4 regions of the Nitrincola iocasae genome follow, and region 4 is predicted to be linked to each of the others. Evidence: predicted binding sites of a transcription regulator. Region 4 holds the regulator's gene; each other region holds the start of a gene.

Region 1 (3,141 bases), 1.2 Mb from region 4:
TCCACTGATCACGGCCATCAGACTCCAGTGTGACGACCAATACCGGCAAGCCGGAGGGGTGAGGTGCGGTATGCTCGGCAATGGCCGCTACCCGCCCGGAAGTGGGTGCATGAACAGGCGCAGACACCGGCCCTTGAGCGACAGCCAATAGCTGCCCCTTAAGCACCCTGTCTCCCACCTTCACCACGGGTGAGGCGGGGACGCCCAGGTGCTGCTGCAGGGAGACATACAAGCGCTCCATAACCGGAAAGTGCTGGATTTTGGTGGTGTTGCTCAGTGCCTTGTAACCGGCGGGATGAACCCCGCCACGTAAGGATTTCCACAACATAATCGTCTCCTGTTACAGGGCTGGCTGACTCCATACCCAGGTTTGCAGAGTGGGCTGTACCGGTTCCAGGTAAATACACTCGGTTGGACACACGGCTTCACACTTGCCACAAGCCGTGCAGGCATCAGCGAACACAACATGCATATGCTTCGCGGAACCCAGAATCGCATCGGTCGGACAGATTTTGAAACAGCGGGTACAGCCGATACACAGGGCTTCATTAATCCGTGCCACTTTCGGGCCTTCATCGCACAAAGCGTTCAAATCCAGCGAGATGCCCAGCTTTGCCGCTATAGCTTCAGCCACGGCGCGACCGCCGGGGGGACAGAAGGTTGCGGGTAAATTGCCATCTGCAACCGCTTGAGCCGCCGCCCCACAGCTGGGATTTCCACACTGTCCACATTGAGTGCCGGGCAGCAGTTGTTCAATTTCTTCCACCACATTGCTGCGTTCCACCTTTAACAGCCGTGAAGCAATACCTAGCAGCAACCCCAGTATCAGGCCCAAGAATGTTAACGGCATCACTGACATCAGCATGGTTAGTTTCCTCCAGAATTCAGGCCAGTCCGGCAAATCCCATAAACGCCACCGACAACAGGCCCGCAACAATAAACGCAATCGGGGCACCCTGATAAAGCTCAGGCACTTGCAACACCGCCAGGCGCTCACGCAGGCCAGCGAACAGCACCAATACCAGGGTAAAGCCCATGGCTGAGCCAAATCCGTACATCAGGCTTTGAATAAAGCTGTGCTGGTTTTGTACATTGAGTAAGGCAATACCCAGTACGGCACAATTAGTGGTAATCAATGGCAGGTAAATGCCCAGAATCTGATAGAGCGAGGGGCTGATTTTACGAATCAACATCTCGGTAAACTGTACGACGGTGGCGATCACCAGAATAAACGCCAGTATGCGTAAATACTCCAGACCCAGAGGGTTCAGCAACCAGTTCTCCAGCATCCAGCTGGCTGCCGCCGCCAGGCTCAGTACAAAGGTCGTGGCCAATCCCATACCCAGGGCACCATCCATTTTGGTGGACACACCCATCAACGGACACAAACCCAGAAACTTGATCAGTATCACGTTGTTTACCAGCGCTGTGGATACCAATAACAAAATGTAATCAGACATGCGTTTCTCCACTCAGATCGATGCTGATGGGTAGTCAGCAAAGTCTGTGCCATACACCGAATGCACTGTGTGACGCCTTATTTCGGTGCATTCACGCCATTTTTGAGTGATGGAAATGCGACAAAATGACAGTTTGTAATTAACCCGACAAAACATTTGTTCTTAAATCAATCCGCTATCAGCGCCAGCATCACATCCACACAAATGGTACGCCTATTGCATGGACTGGTTATAGATTGACTGTCCCAGGAACCTGAGCATATGACCGAACCGGCAGATAATGTTGTGCTAGCTGAGCTTAAGATAGCGGCAGAAACCCTCCCGCCCGAAGTCTTCAGGCTAGCGGTAGAGCAGGCGGCTGTAGCCATATCTATCACCGATGCCAAGGCACGGATCGTCTATGCCAATCCCTGCTTTGAAAAGATGACCGGCTACAGTTGTGAAGAGCTACTAGGCAAAAACCAATCCATTCTGTCTTATAAGGTCACGCCCCGGCTGGTGTATGACAGTCTGTGGGGGCAGTTGGAACGCCAACACCCCTGGAATGGCCTACTAGTCAACCGACGCAAGGATGGCAGTCGCTACCTGGCTGACCTGACGATTACGCCGGTACTCAATACGGCGGGAGAAACCACGCACTACCTGGGATTACAGCGCGATGTGACTGAAGTACATCAGTTGGAGCATCAAGTGTTGAACCAACGCGCTCTGATTGAAAAAGCCGTGGATGCCACCCAGGTAGCCATGGTGCTGGTAGACACCAAACTACAGCCAATTCTGCGCAACCGCAGCTATAAAACCTTGGAAGCCAGACTGGGTCATGAACCCCTGGAGATCATCTTCGATGCACTGGAGCAGGAGTGGCCTGATCTGTTTGAACGGAAAAAAGCCCTGCATGAAGGCTTTGTTACCCTTGAAGTGGCCTTGCTGCTGTCCAGCCGTGAGGAGCCGCTCTGGTTCAGTTGTACCGGCTCGCTAATTGAAGAGAAAGACACCAGTGCCGATGCCTTTTACCAGACACGTCTGAGCCGCTATCTATTGGTGACCCTGCAGGACATCACCGGACTGAAACAACAACAGGCACAGCTACGCCTCAATAGCCTGCAAGCTTTGTTAGCCGAGCAGGAACGGGTACAAAGTGTCCGGGAAGCCCTGTCAGGTGCCATTTACCAGCTCGAACGCCCGTTGAATATGATCAATGCGGCTTCACGGCTGGCGACCCGCCGTAACCGCATCGATGCCGCCGAGATGCTAAAGCTGCTGAATGAGGTGCAGAAGGCTGGCCATCAGGCTATCTCCATGCTCAACGCCTGCATCCCGGCACGTGGCGATGAAGTTACAGAAGTGGTGAACATCAACGAACTGTTGAAAAACACCCTGAGTTTGTTAACCCCCAGGCTACTCGCGCTCGGCATCACGGTGGACTGGCAGCCTGAATGTAATTTACAACGCGTTCATGGTCAGCCAACGGCACTGGTCACTCTGTTCAAACAGCTGATCGATAATGCCATCGATGCCATGAATGACACCAAACAACGGACACGCGAATTGCGCTTAAGCACCCGCACACTCGATAAGGTTGTGGAGATCAGCATTGAAGATACCGGTGCCGGAATTCTGCCAGCTGATCAATTTAAGGTTTTCGAGCCCTTCTACACTACCCGCGACCATAGCAAAGGTC
Region 2 (3,141 bases), 700 kb from region 4:
AGATTATTCCACTGCTCAACCACCTGCAGAGGTCCCGGAAAGGTTCCCAATGAGGTGTTAATTTGCTGGGCACCTAAATGCCATAAAGCTAAAAACACCACCAGCCCCAAGGCTGGGAATAAACTTGCCAGGGCAAGATCCTGCAATATTTGACCCTTCCACTCTTTAGGATTAGCCAGTTTTAATTTGATCAGAACAGCACTCATAGCATTCACCTTAAATTATCCATTAACACTTACCCTTAGGGTGTTTCATCATTTTTTAAGCCAATCGGGAACTGGTTTAAATACTGATTCGGTTGATGTGCATCAAATTTAAAATTATCGATAAAGGTAGTGTGATCTACTGAGCGGAAACCATCCTCCATGGCAAAATCCGGGAAGTCTTCAACTTGCAGCAGACCGTCTGCAATCAAGGATTCAGCTGCAGCTTGATAAACTTCGGGTAAAAAGACTTTTTTAGCCATGTCCATATACCAATCATCGGACTTGGCTTCAGGCAATTGTCCCCATCGACGCATTTGGGTTAAATACCAAATTGCATCAGAGTAATAAGGATAAGTTGCGTTATAACGGAAAAAGACGTTGTAATCAGGTGCGGGTCTAACATCCCCTTTTTCAAATTCGAAAACACCGGTCATGCTGTTTGCAATCACTTCAAAATCAGCACCAACGTAGTAGCTATTAGATATTATTTCGGCGGCTTCTCTTCGGTTCTCGTTATCATTCACATCCAACCAGTGACCTGCCCGAATCAGTGCTTTAACAACCCGCAGGTGGGTATTGGGATTTTCTTCAGCCCATTCGTTACTCACACCGAACACTTTTTCAGCAATGTTGTTACGTATGTCGTAATCGGTAATAACCGGAACGCCGATATCGCGAAAAACGGCTTGTTGATTCCACGGCTCACCGACGCAATAACCCTGAATTGTGCCAGCATCTAACGTAGCGGGCATTTGCGGTGGTGGCGTTACCGAAATATGCACATCAGCATTTAACGTGCCTGAGGTATCGTCTCGTTGTGGCGCGTAGTAACCAGGATGTATTCCCCCGGCAGCCAACCAGTAACGCAACTCATAGTTGTGCGTTGAAACCGGATAAACCATACCCAGGTTAAAGTTATCTCCTCTGCCATTGTATTCTTTAATCGCGGGTTGCAAATGCTCAGCACTGATCGGATGCACCGGGTTGTTGGATGTATCTACAGGTATGGTTGGACGCATCATGTCCCAGACATCCTTGGAGACGGTGCAGGCATTACCATTCAGGTCCATGGTAAACGCCGTGACGATATGCGCTTCGGTACCAAAACCCACTGTTGCACCCAGTGGTTGCCCAGCCAGCATATGAGCACCATCAAGCCGCCCATCTATGACCCCATCCAGCAGCACACGCCAGTTAGACTGCGCTTCCAACTGAACATACAGACCTTCATCTTCAAAAAAGCCTTTCTCGTAGGCAATGGCCAAAGGGGCCATATCGGTCAGCTTAATAAACCCGAAGGTCAGATCTTCTTTCTCAGCCATTCCCACGGCATGTACCTGACTCACCAGCAGTGAGCTACTCAGAATTGCCGCTATAGATAAACCTCGACAGGAATAATCAAAATATTTAGCCGTTATATTCATTACCAAAACCCCAATTTTGACAAAAAAAAACGGCGCCCACCTCTAACCCGCATAAAGCGAATTAGAGATGGACACCGTTGTCCAGTTACTGCTCTTACCTATTATTAACAACCAGCCCCGAAAGACTGGTTTTTAGCTTGTGATAAATATAAAGCGATAATCATGCCACAAAGACAAAACCACAAAAAAACAATGAATTACTTTAGATAATGATTAAACTAAATGATTTTGACACATGATATCGCACCCATCTTGTGCAACACGCACTGAAATGATCCACGCATACAAAACCAAGACTCACGCAGTGTGATTATTGCGTAGCAGTATGCGGGTGCGTTCGATAATGATTTCAGCCACATCCATTAAGCGCAGATTCTGTTCCATGGCCGACTGACGTATCTGACGATAGGCCTGATCTTCAGTTACGCCCTGATATTCCATCAGCAAGCCCTTGGCACGCTCCAGGATTTTGCGCTCCATCAACGCCTGACGCGCCTGTTGCAGCTCATCACTGACAGACTGTAAGCGCATGGATTGCGCTTTGAGTAATTCATAAACAGAACGACCGGCTGGCGGTGTTTCTTCACTGGAGTGCTGTTCGAATGCCTGTAATGAATCGGTCAGAAAGCTTAAGGATGAAGACTCGCCCGCATCAGCAACCAGGCTATTGAGCAAACAGCGGTGATTACGTAAATCCAGCTGCGCCCCATCAAGTTTGGTGCTACACAGTGACAACAAATCAGCGGCCAGGGCTTCCTCTATCTGCTTCATGGCATCGATTCGGCAGGTAGCCACGTCATACCATACTTCACTGAAGGCGGAAGGAATGGCCTCGTCCGCGTTGGCTCGCGCCACGATCTGACGCAATCTGTTCAGCTCAGCAGCAGATTCATGTACCAACAGTGCCTCCCATAAGTGCAAGGGTTTCGGGCTACTGAACTCGGCAAAGGTTTCAAAGCAACGCGCCTGAGCTTCAATCAGGTGTTGTAGTTTATGCTGCTCTTCGGTTTCAAAGTGCCCTACTGCAAAGCCACTGGCACCCCAGGCACGCTCCTGCCCGGCCAGCTCTTTTCCTTGCATAAAGTTGAACATGGCGACCAATGCCCGGGTGATATCCGGATCGGTCGCGGTATCCGCGGCTTCAAAAACCACAGACAATAAACCGGCAATCAATGCACTGATCAGGCGGGTTAACTCTTTTGCAGTGATTCGCAGATGCAGTGTCCGCTGACGTATTTCAGGCAACGCATCCAGCCCGTGCAACACATAAGCTATACGCGCATACAGACGCACACTGCCGGACAGGTGACAGGCATCCAAATCCAATGCCGCCAGACGTTGCCGCAGGCCAGCTTCCATTTCTAGGCACAGGGCAATCTGTTCCTGGCGCTGCGACCCGAAACGCTCACCTTCTGACGCAATATAGACATTTGACAAACCCCGCTCACGCTGCAACATATGCACCAACTGACTGATACTGTTAACCAATTCCCCGGTCAACAGCAATTTCT
Region 3 (3,141 bases), 700 kb from region 4:
TGCATTTACCAGCTCCGGAAAGTGGTTCAACGGAATACCGGTGATGGAAAAATTTTCCAGTGCGCGCTGGGTCTGGATACCATACCAGCAGTAATCCGGCATTACGCGTTCGCCCAGCAGGTCGTGTTCAAGTCGTGTTTTCATCAGCCATTACCCGTTTGTTGGTTTTGCCTATTAAATCAACCCGCCAGCCTGACTACCATTTGGCAAATTGTTGCTTTAAGATGCATTTATAAGCGCTATATGCATCATAGTGCATCACTTTATTAAACTCTCCAACAACCACTGAGACAGGTCCATCACCCAATGACTGAACATTTCTGCAGTAATCTGAAATTACTCTGCAGTTACCATAAATCCATTGCTGAGGTTTGCCGCCGCTTAGGGGTCAACCGCACCCAGTTCAATCGTTACCTGAAAGGCAGCAATCAGCCCTCTACACATAGGCTGCAACAGATCTGTGATTTTTTTGGCGTGGAACCGCATGAAATACTACTGCCTCATCATCAGTTTCAGCGCCTGATCAGCGTTCGCCCTCGCATCACTACCCATGCCACGGAGCAACCTGCTGCTGAACAACAGCATTTGCAACGCCTGCGACAACAAAGTGGCCAGGGATTGGACAGGTACCTCGGCTATTATTTTGAGTATTACCTATCCATGGCCTCTCCTGGAAAAATCCTGCGAACCCTGGTGCATATCGAAAAAGTCTCCGATCAGGTGGTTTTTCAGCGTTTGGAGCGCATGCAGGAACGTCCAAATGAAAAGCCCTGCCATAGCATCTATCTCGGTGCGGCCTACCTTTTAGCTGACCGGATTTTTATGGTGGATTATGAGTCGTTGACCGAGCAGGAAATCAGCCAAACCATCCTGTTTCCCAGCTACAGGAATCGTATTACCTATCTGACCGGCCTTAAACTGGGAGCATCCGGCAGCGGTGAACGCATGCCTTGTGCCACTCGGGTGGTCTACGAACACCTGGGCAACTCCGTGGATAAACGCCAGGCCCTGCGCCTCTGTGGACTCTATCCGCTGGATACTGACCAGATTGAGCCACTACTGAAACAAGCACTATCCAATCAGATTGCAGCCGATGAATACCATTTGCGTGCACGACATCTGCCCAGGTAAGGATCGGAAGCGGCATCGCACGCACCAAAATAGTGCCAATATAACGCTTTCTAGATATTTCAAATCCCAGCCTTGCCAGCAATCAGCTGATTTTTAACGATAAGCCCGCTATGGCACCGTTTTTGCTGCTAACTAATCCATAGCAACAAGACAATGTATAGTTTTTATCAGAGTGTAACTCTGACTACGGCAATGGCGCCCGCAACTTCACCCTGCATCACTGGGGGATGAAGTTGCGGGCTTTTTTTTTGGGATAAAGCTTATGAAACAGCAGACCACCTGCCCCTATTGTGGCGTAGGTTGCGGGATAACCGCCGAACTGAGTGCAAACCGGATTCTAAGTGTATCTGGTGACCCACAGCATCCGGCGAATCGGGGACGTCTGTGTGTCAAAGGCTCTACCCTGCATGAAACCACCGCGCCAGAGGCTCGTTTATTGCTACCCAGCATCGAAGGTCGTGCAGTCAGTTGGGATACCGCGCTGGATAAGGTGGCCCGGCAGATACGCCAGGCGGTGGATCAACATGGGGCTGGCAGTGTTGCCATGTACCTGTCCGGCCAGTTGCTGACTGAAGACTACTATGTTGCTAACAAGCTAATGAAAGGCTTTCTCGGTTCAGCTCATGTCGATACCAACTCACGCTTGTGTATGGCCTCCACCGTTGCCGGTCATAAGCGGGCATTCGGCGCCGACGCCGTACCCGGCTGCTATGAAGACCTGGAAATAGCTGATCTGATCCTGCTGGTGGGTTCTAATGCGGCCTGGAATCATCCGATCCTTTATCAACGCATCCAGGCAGCAAAACAGGCTAATCCTTCTCTACGTGTTGTAGTGATAGATCCGCGGGCAACCGCCAGCTGTGATCTTGCTGATCTGCACCTGCAACTGCAACCGGGTAGCGATGCGGCCTTGTTTAATGCACTGCTGGTTTACCTTGCGGATCAGGGACACGTGGATCATGCGTTTCTGTTACAGCATGCCGAAGGCTTTGAACAAACACTGGCGACAGCACGCGCCGACACTCCCGACATCTCGATTGCCGCCACCAAAACCGGTCTTGATAACCATGACTTAACGCGTTTTTTCCGCTGGTTTGCGGCAACGGAACGCACTGTGTCGCTGTTTTCTCAGGGTGTTAATCAATCCAGCTCCGGCACCGACAAGGTCAACAGCCTGATCAACTGCCATCTGGCAACGGGTCGTATCGGTAAGCCAGGCAGCTCGCCCTTCTCACTGACTGGCCAACCCAATGCCATGGGTGGACGGGAGGTGGGAGGCCTCGCCAATCAACTGGCAGCACATATGGATTTCAGCCCTGAAAATGTTGACCGGGTGCAGCGCTTCTGGAATGCCCCCAATATGGCCAGTGAACCGGGGCATAAAGCACTGGAGTTGTTCAACGCTGTGGAGCGCGGAGAAATTAAAGTACTCTGGATAATGGCCACCAACCCGCTTGTCAGCCTGCCGGACACTCAGCTGATACGCCGGGCGCTGAAGCGCTGTGAGCTGGTTATTGTGTCTGAATCCATGGCCGATACCGATACGCTGCAATTGGCCGACATCTGTCTGCCCGCCAGCAGCTGGGGTGAAAAGTACGGCACGGTCACCAACTCAGAGCGCTGCATCTCGCGCCAGCGAAGCTTGCTCCCGCCCCCTGGTGAAGCACGTCATGATTGGCAGATTATTTGTGAGGTAGCAAAACGGCTGGGATTTGCCGAAGCCTTCAACTACCCACATCCAGCCGCTATTTTTGCCGAACACGCCGCGCTGTCAGGATTTGAGAACGCTGGAAAGCGTTGCTTTGATATCAGTGGATTAAGCCGTTTGAGCCAGACTGAATATGACCAGCTTCAACCCATTCAGTGGCCGGTCACCACCGATGCGCCTTACGGCACCCAACGCCTGTTTAGTAACGGCAAGTTTTTCACCCCTTCAGCCAAGGCCCGACTGATACCTGTCAGCTCGCAACAGCCCATGCAACAGCTGACGGACGAAGCGCCCTTGCGCCT
Region 4 (3,141 bases):
GGCAAAACAACCTGTTTCTATATGATTGTAGGGCTGGTTAATGCCGACAAAGGCAATATTCGCCTTGCGCAGCAGGATATCACCCAATTACCCATGCACAACCGTGCCAAAAAAGGCATAGGCTATCTGCCCCAAGAAGCTTCAGTTTTCAGAAAACTAAGCGTTAGTGACAACCTGATGGCTATTCTGGAAACCCGCAAAGAATTATCCAAATCAGATCGCACACAACTGCTGGAAGAATTGTTACAGGAATTCCATATTACCCATCTACGAAATAGTCCTGGCATGGCGCTGTCCGGGGGGGAGCGTCGACGCGTGGAAATAGCCCGGGCATTGGCCACGGAGCCCCGCTTCATTCTGCTTGATGAACCTTTCGCCGGTGTTGATCCGATATCAGTAAATGACATTAAACAAACTATACGGCATCTTCAGGAACGTAATATAGGTATACTCATAACAGATCACAATGTTCGTGAGACCCTCGATATTTGTGAACGTGCCTACATAGTGAGTGAAGGCGCCATCCTTGCAGATGGCAGTCCATCTGACATAATGGGTAATGAGCAGGTTCGCAGCGCCTATCTGGGCGATCAGTTCCAACTCTAGTCACCATCCCTGCCTCTGAATAAGTGATCTAAACGGCATATGAAGCAAGCGTTACATCTCAAGATCGGCCAACATCTCACGATGACGCCACAGCTGCAACAGGCTATCCGCCTGCTACAGCTGTCAACTCTGGATCTGCAACAGGAGATCCAGCAAGCGCTGGACAGCAACCCGTTGCTGGAAGTCAGTGATGAAGAGTCTGACGCGGCCGAAGGGCACGTGGGTGAAACCTATGAAGACAAAGAAACGGCCGCACTCAGCAGTAACAGTGAAACCTCAGACAGTCTGAGCGATGACACAGCAGCAGATAATGACTGGAATGAGTCTATTCCGGAAGATTTGCCCACTGACAGCAACTGGGAAGATACCTTCCAGGCTCAAGGCTCAGGTACCGGCCCGGCTACTGAAGGCGACTGGCCCAATCAGGATAATGATACCCGAGAAGACACTCTGCAGGATCATCTGATCTGGCAACTGAACTTAACGCCCATGAGTGAGCAGGATTACATGGTGGCGGAAGCCATTATCGATGCTACTGATGCCGATGGCTACCTGCGTAGCGACCCCGCAGAACTTCTGGAACAGTTTCAGGCACAACAGCCGGAACTGTTCATGGAAGCAGATGAAGATGAAATTCTGGCGGTACTTCATCGGGTTCAGCAGTTTGACCCACCCGGTGTGGCAGCCCGTGATCTGAGTGAATGCCTGTGTATTCAGATCAAGCAACTGCCTGATGCAATTGAGTGGCGTGAACAAGCGATCCGTCTTTGCCGGGAATTTCTTCCGCTGCTGGGTAGTCATGACTACAAAACCCTGATGCGCAAAATGCGCCTAAATGACGTTGAGTTAGATAATGTCATCAATCTGATCCGATCACTGAACCCCAAACCCGGCGCACTGATCAGTTCCACCCAATCTGAATATGTAATTCCTGACGTTATGGTCCGCAAGATCCATGATGAGTGGATTGTATCCCTTAATCCCGATATCGCTCCGAAACTGCGGATTAACTCACAGTACGCTGATTTGATCCGCCGCGCTGACAGTAGCGCAGACAATACTTACCTGAAAAACCATCTGCAGGAAGCCCGCTGGTTTTTGAAAAGCTTACTGAGCCGAAATGATACGCTATTGAAAGTGGCGACTGAGATCGTAGAGCGACAGCGTGACTTTCTCGATACAGGTGATGAAGCCATGAAACCCATGGTGCTGCATGATATCGCCGAAGCGGTGTCCATGCATGAATCAACCATTTCCCGTGTCACCACACAAAAATTCATTCATACCCCCAGAGGTATTTTCGAGCTGAAATATTTCTTTTCCAGCCAGGTCAATACCGCTGATGGTGAAGGCGCCTCATCTACAGCTATCCGGGCGCTGATCAAAAAGTTGATCTCTGCTGAAAATACAGCCAAACCCCTCAGCGATAACAAGATCGCACAACTGCTGAAAGAGCAGGGAATCAACGTAGCGAGACGTACCGTTGCAAAATATCGTGAAGCGCTAAGCATTCCGCCTTCTAATGAGCGCAAGCGTCTGCTTTAATTAACTATAGAGTACGACCTTATCGTACCAGCACTAAGGAGAGAAACCATGCAGATCAATATAACTGGTCATCACGTAGAACTGACAGATGCATTAAATGAGTATGTGCGCAGTAAATTCGTGCGTCTTGAGCGTCATTTCGACAATATTACCAACGTACAGGTGACCCTGAGTGTTGAGAAGCAGCGCCAGAAAGCTGAAGCTGACTTACATGTAGCTGGTGGTGAAATATTTGCACAAGCCGAACAGGATGACATGTATGCTGCAATAGATGCCATGATCGACAAACTGGATCGTCAGATCATTAAGCACAAGGAAAAAATGAAATCTCATAAATAACCTTTAGTATTGACTATCATATGCCTATATCCGAACTACTGACTGAATCCCTGACACTTTGTCATATTGATGCAGGAAGTAAAAAACGTGTTTTAGAAATCGCCAGCGAAGCTCTGGCCGCCGAGATCGATAAACTGGAAGTTGAAGATGTCTTCAGTGCCCTACTCAATCGTGAACGTCTCGGTAGTACCGGTATCGGCGACGGTGTGGCGATCCCACACTGTCGTCTGGCTGGGTGCAATCGAGCTCTCGCACTCTTAGTCACCCTGAAAGAGCCGATTGATTTTAACGCGATAGACAACCGTCCAGTCGACCTTCTCTGTTGCCTGCTAGTACCTGAAGATGCCGCTACAGAGCATTTACAGACACTGGCCGGGCTTGCCGAACTTTTCAGTCAGTCTGAAATACGTGAAACACTGCGCAGTGCTGCTGATGCAGCAACGCTGTACAGTCGCTTCCTGAACGCTGCCAGGCAAGGGGCCTAAGCTGTGAAGCTGGTCATTTTGAGTGGTCGATCTGGTTCAGGTAAAACCACGGCATTGCAAGCACTTGAAGATGCTGGCTTTTATTGCATCGACAACCTGCCAGCCATTTTACTACCCGAACTGATCAAGCAAATGACTGAGGCCACGGGAAACCCGTCAAAAATAG

Evidence for each region. Region 4 encodes sigma-54, which starts transcription at its own class of promoters, with help from an activator protein. Its sites were predicted from a motif close to TGGCACNNNNNTTGCTNT; they were not measured.
Region 1: the regulator sigma-54 is predicted to act here: its motif matches at 1,666-1,683, upstream of nifL (nitrogen fixation negative regulator NifL).
Region 2: the regulator sigma-54 is predicted to act here: its motif matches at 1,781-1,798, upstream of F5I99_RS10635 (CmpA/NrtA family ABC transporter substrate-binding protein).
Region 3: the regulator sigma-54 is predicted to act here: its motif matches at 1,243-1,260, upstream of F5I99_RS10660 (nitrate reductase).

The regions. Positions count from the first base shown of each region.
Region 1 covers NZ_CP044222.1:63,704-66,844, reverse strand. The annotation lists gene rsxC (electron transport complex subunit RsxC) at 1-328, opposite strand, end outside; gene F5I99_RS00340 (RnfABCDGE type electron transport complex subunit B) at 341-865, opposite strand; gene rsxA (electron transport complex subunit RsxA) at 885-1,460, opposite strand; gene nifL (nitrogen fixation negative regulator NifL) at 1,722-3,141, shown strand, end outside.
Region 2 covers NZ_CP044222.1:2,301,938-2,305,078, forward strand. The annotation lists gene F5I99_RS10630 (ABC transporter permease) at 1-206, opposite strand, end outside; gene F5I99_RS10635 (CmpA/NrtA family ABC transporter substrate-binding protein) at 242-1,630, opposite strand; gene F5I99_RS10640 (nitrate regulatory protein) at 1,928-3,141, opposite strand, start outside.
Region 3 covers NZ_CP044222.1:2,307,478-2,310,618, forward strand. The annotation lists gene F5I99_RS10650 (aspartate ammonia-lyase) at 1-144, opposite strand, end outside; gene F5I99_RS10655 (helix-turn-helix domain-containing protein) at 307-1,131, shown strand; gene F5I99_RS10660 (nitrate reductase) at 1,394-3,141, shown strand, end outside.
Region 4 covers NZ_CP044222.1:3,004,039-3,007,179, forward strand. The annotation lists gene lptB (LPS export ABC transporter ATP-binding protein) at 1-606, shown strand, start outside; gene F5I99_RS13795 (RNA polymerase factor sigma-54) at 646-2,151, shown strand; gene hpf (ribosome hibernation promoting factor) at 2,200-2,490, shown strand; gene F5I99_RS13805 (PTS sugar transporter subunit IIA) at 2,511-2,975, shown strand; gene rapZ (RNase adapter RapZ) at 2,979-3,141, shown strand, end outside.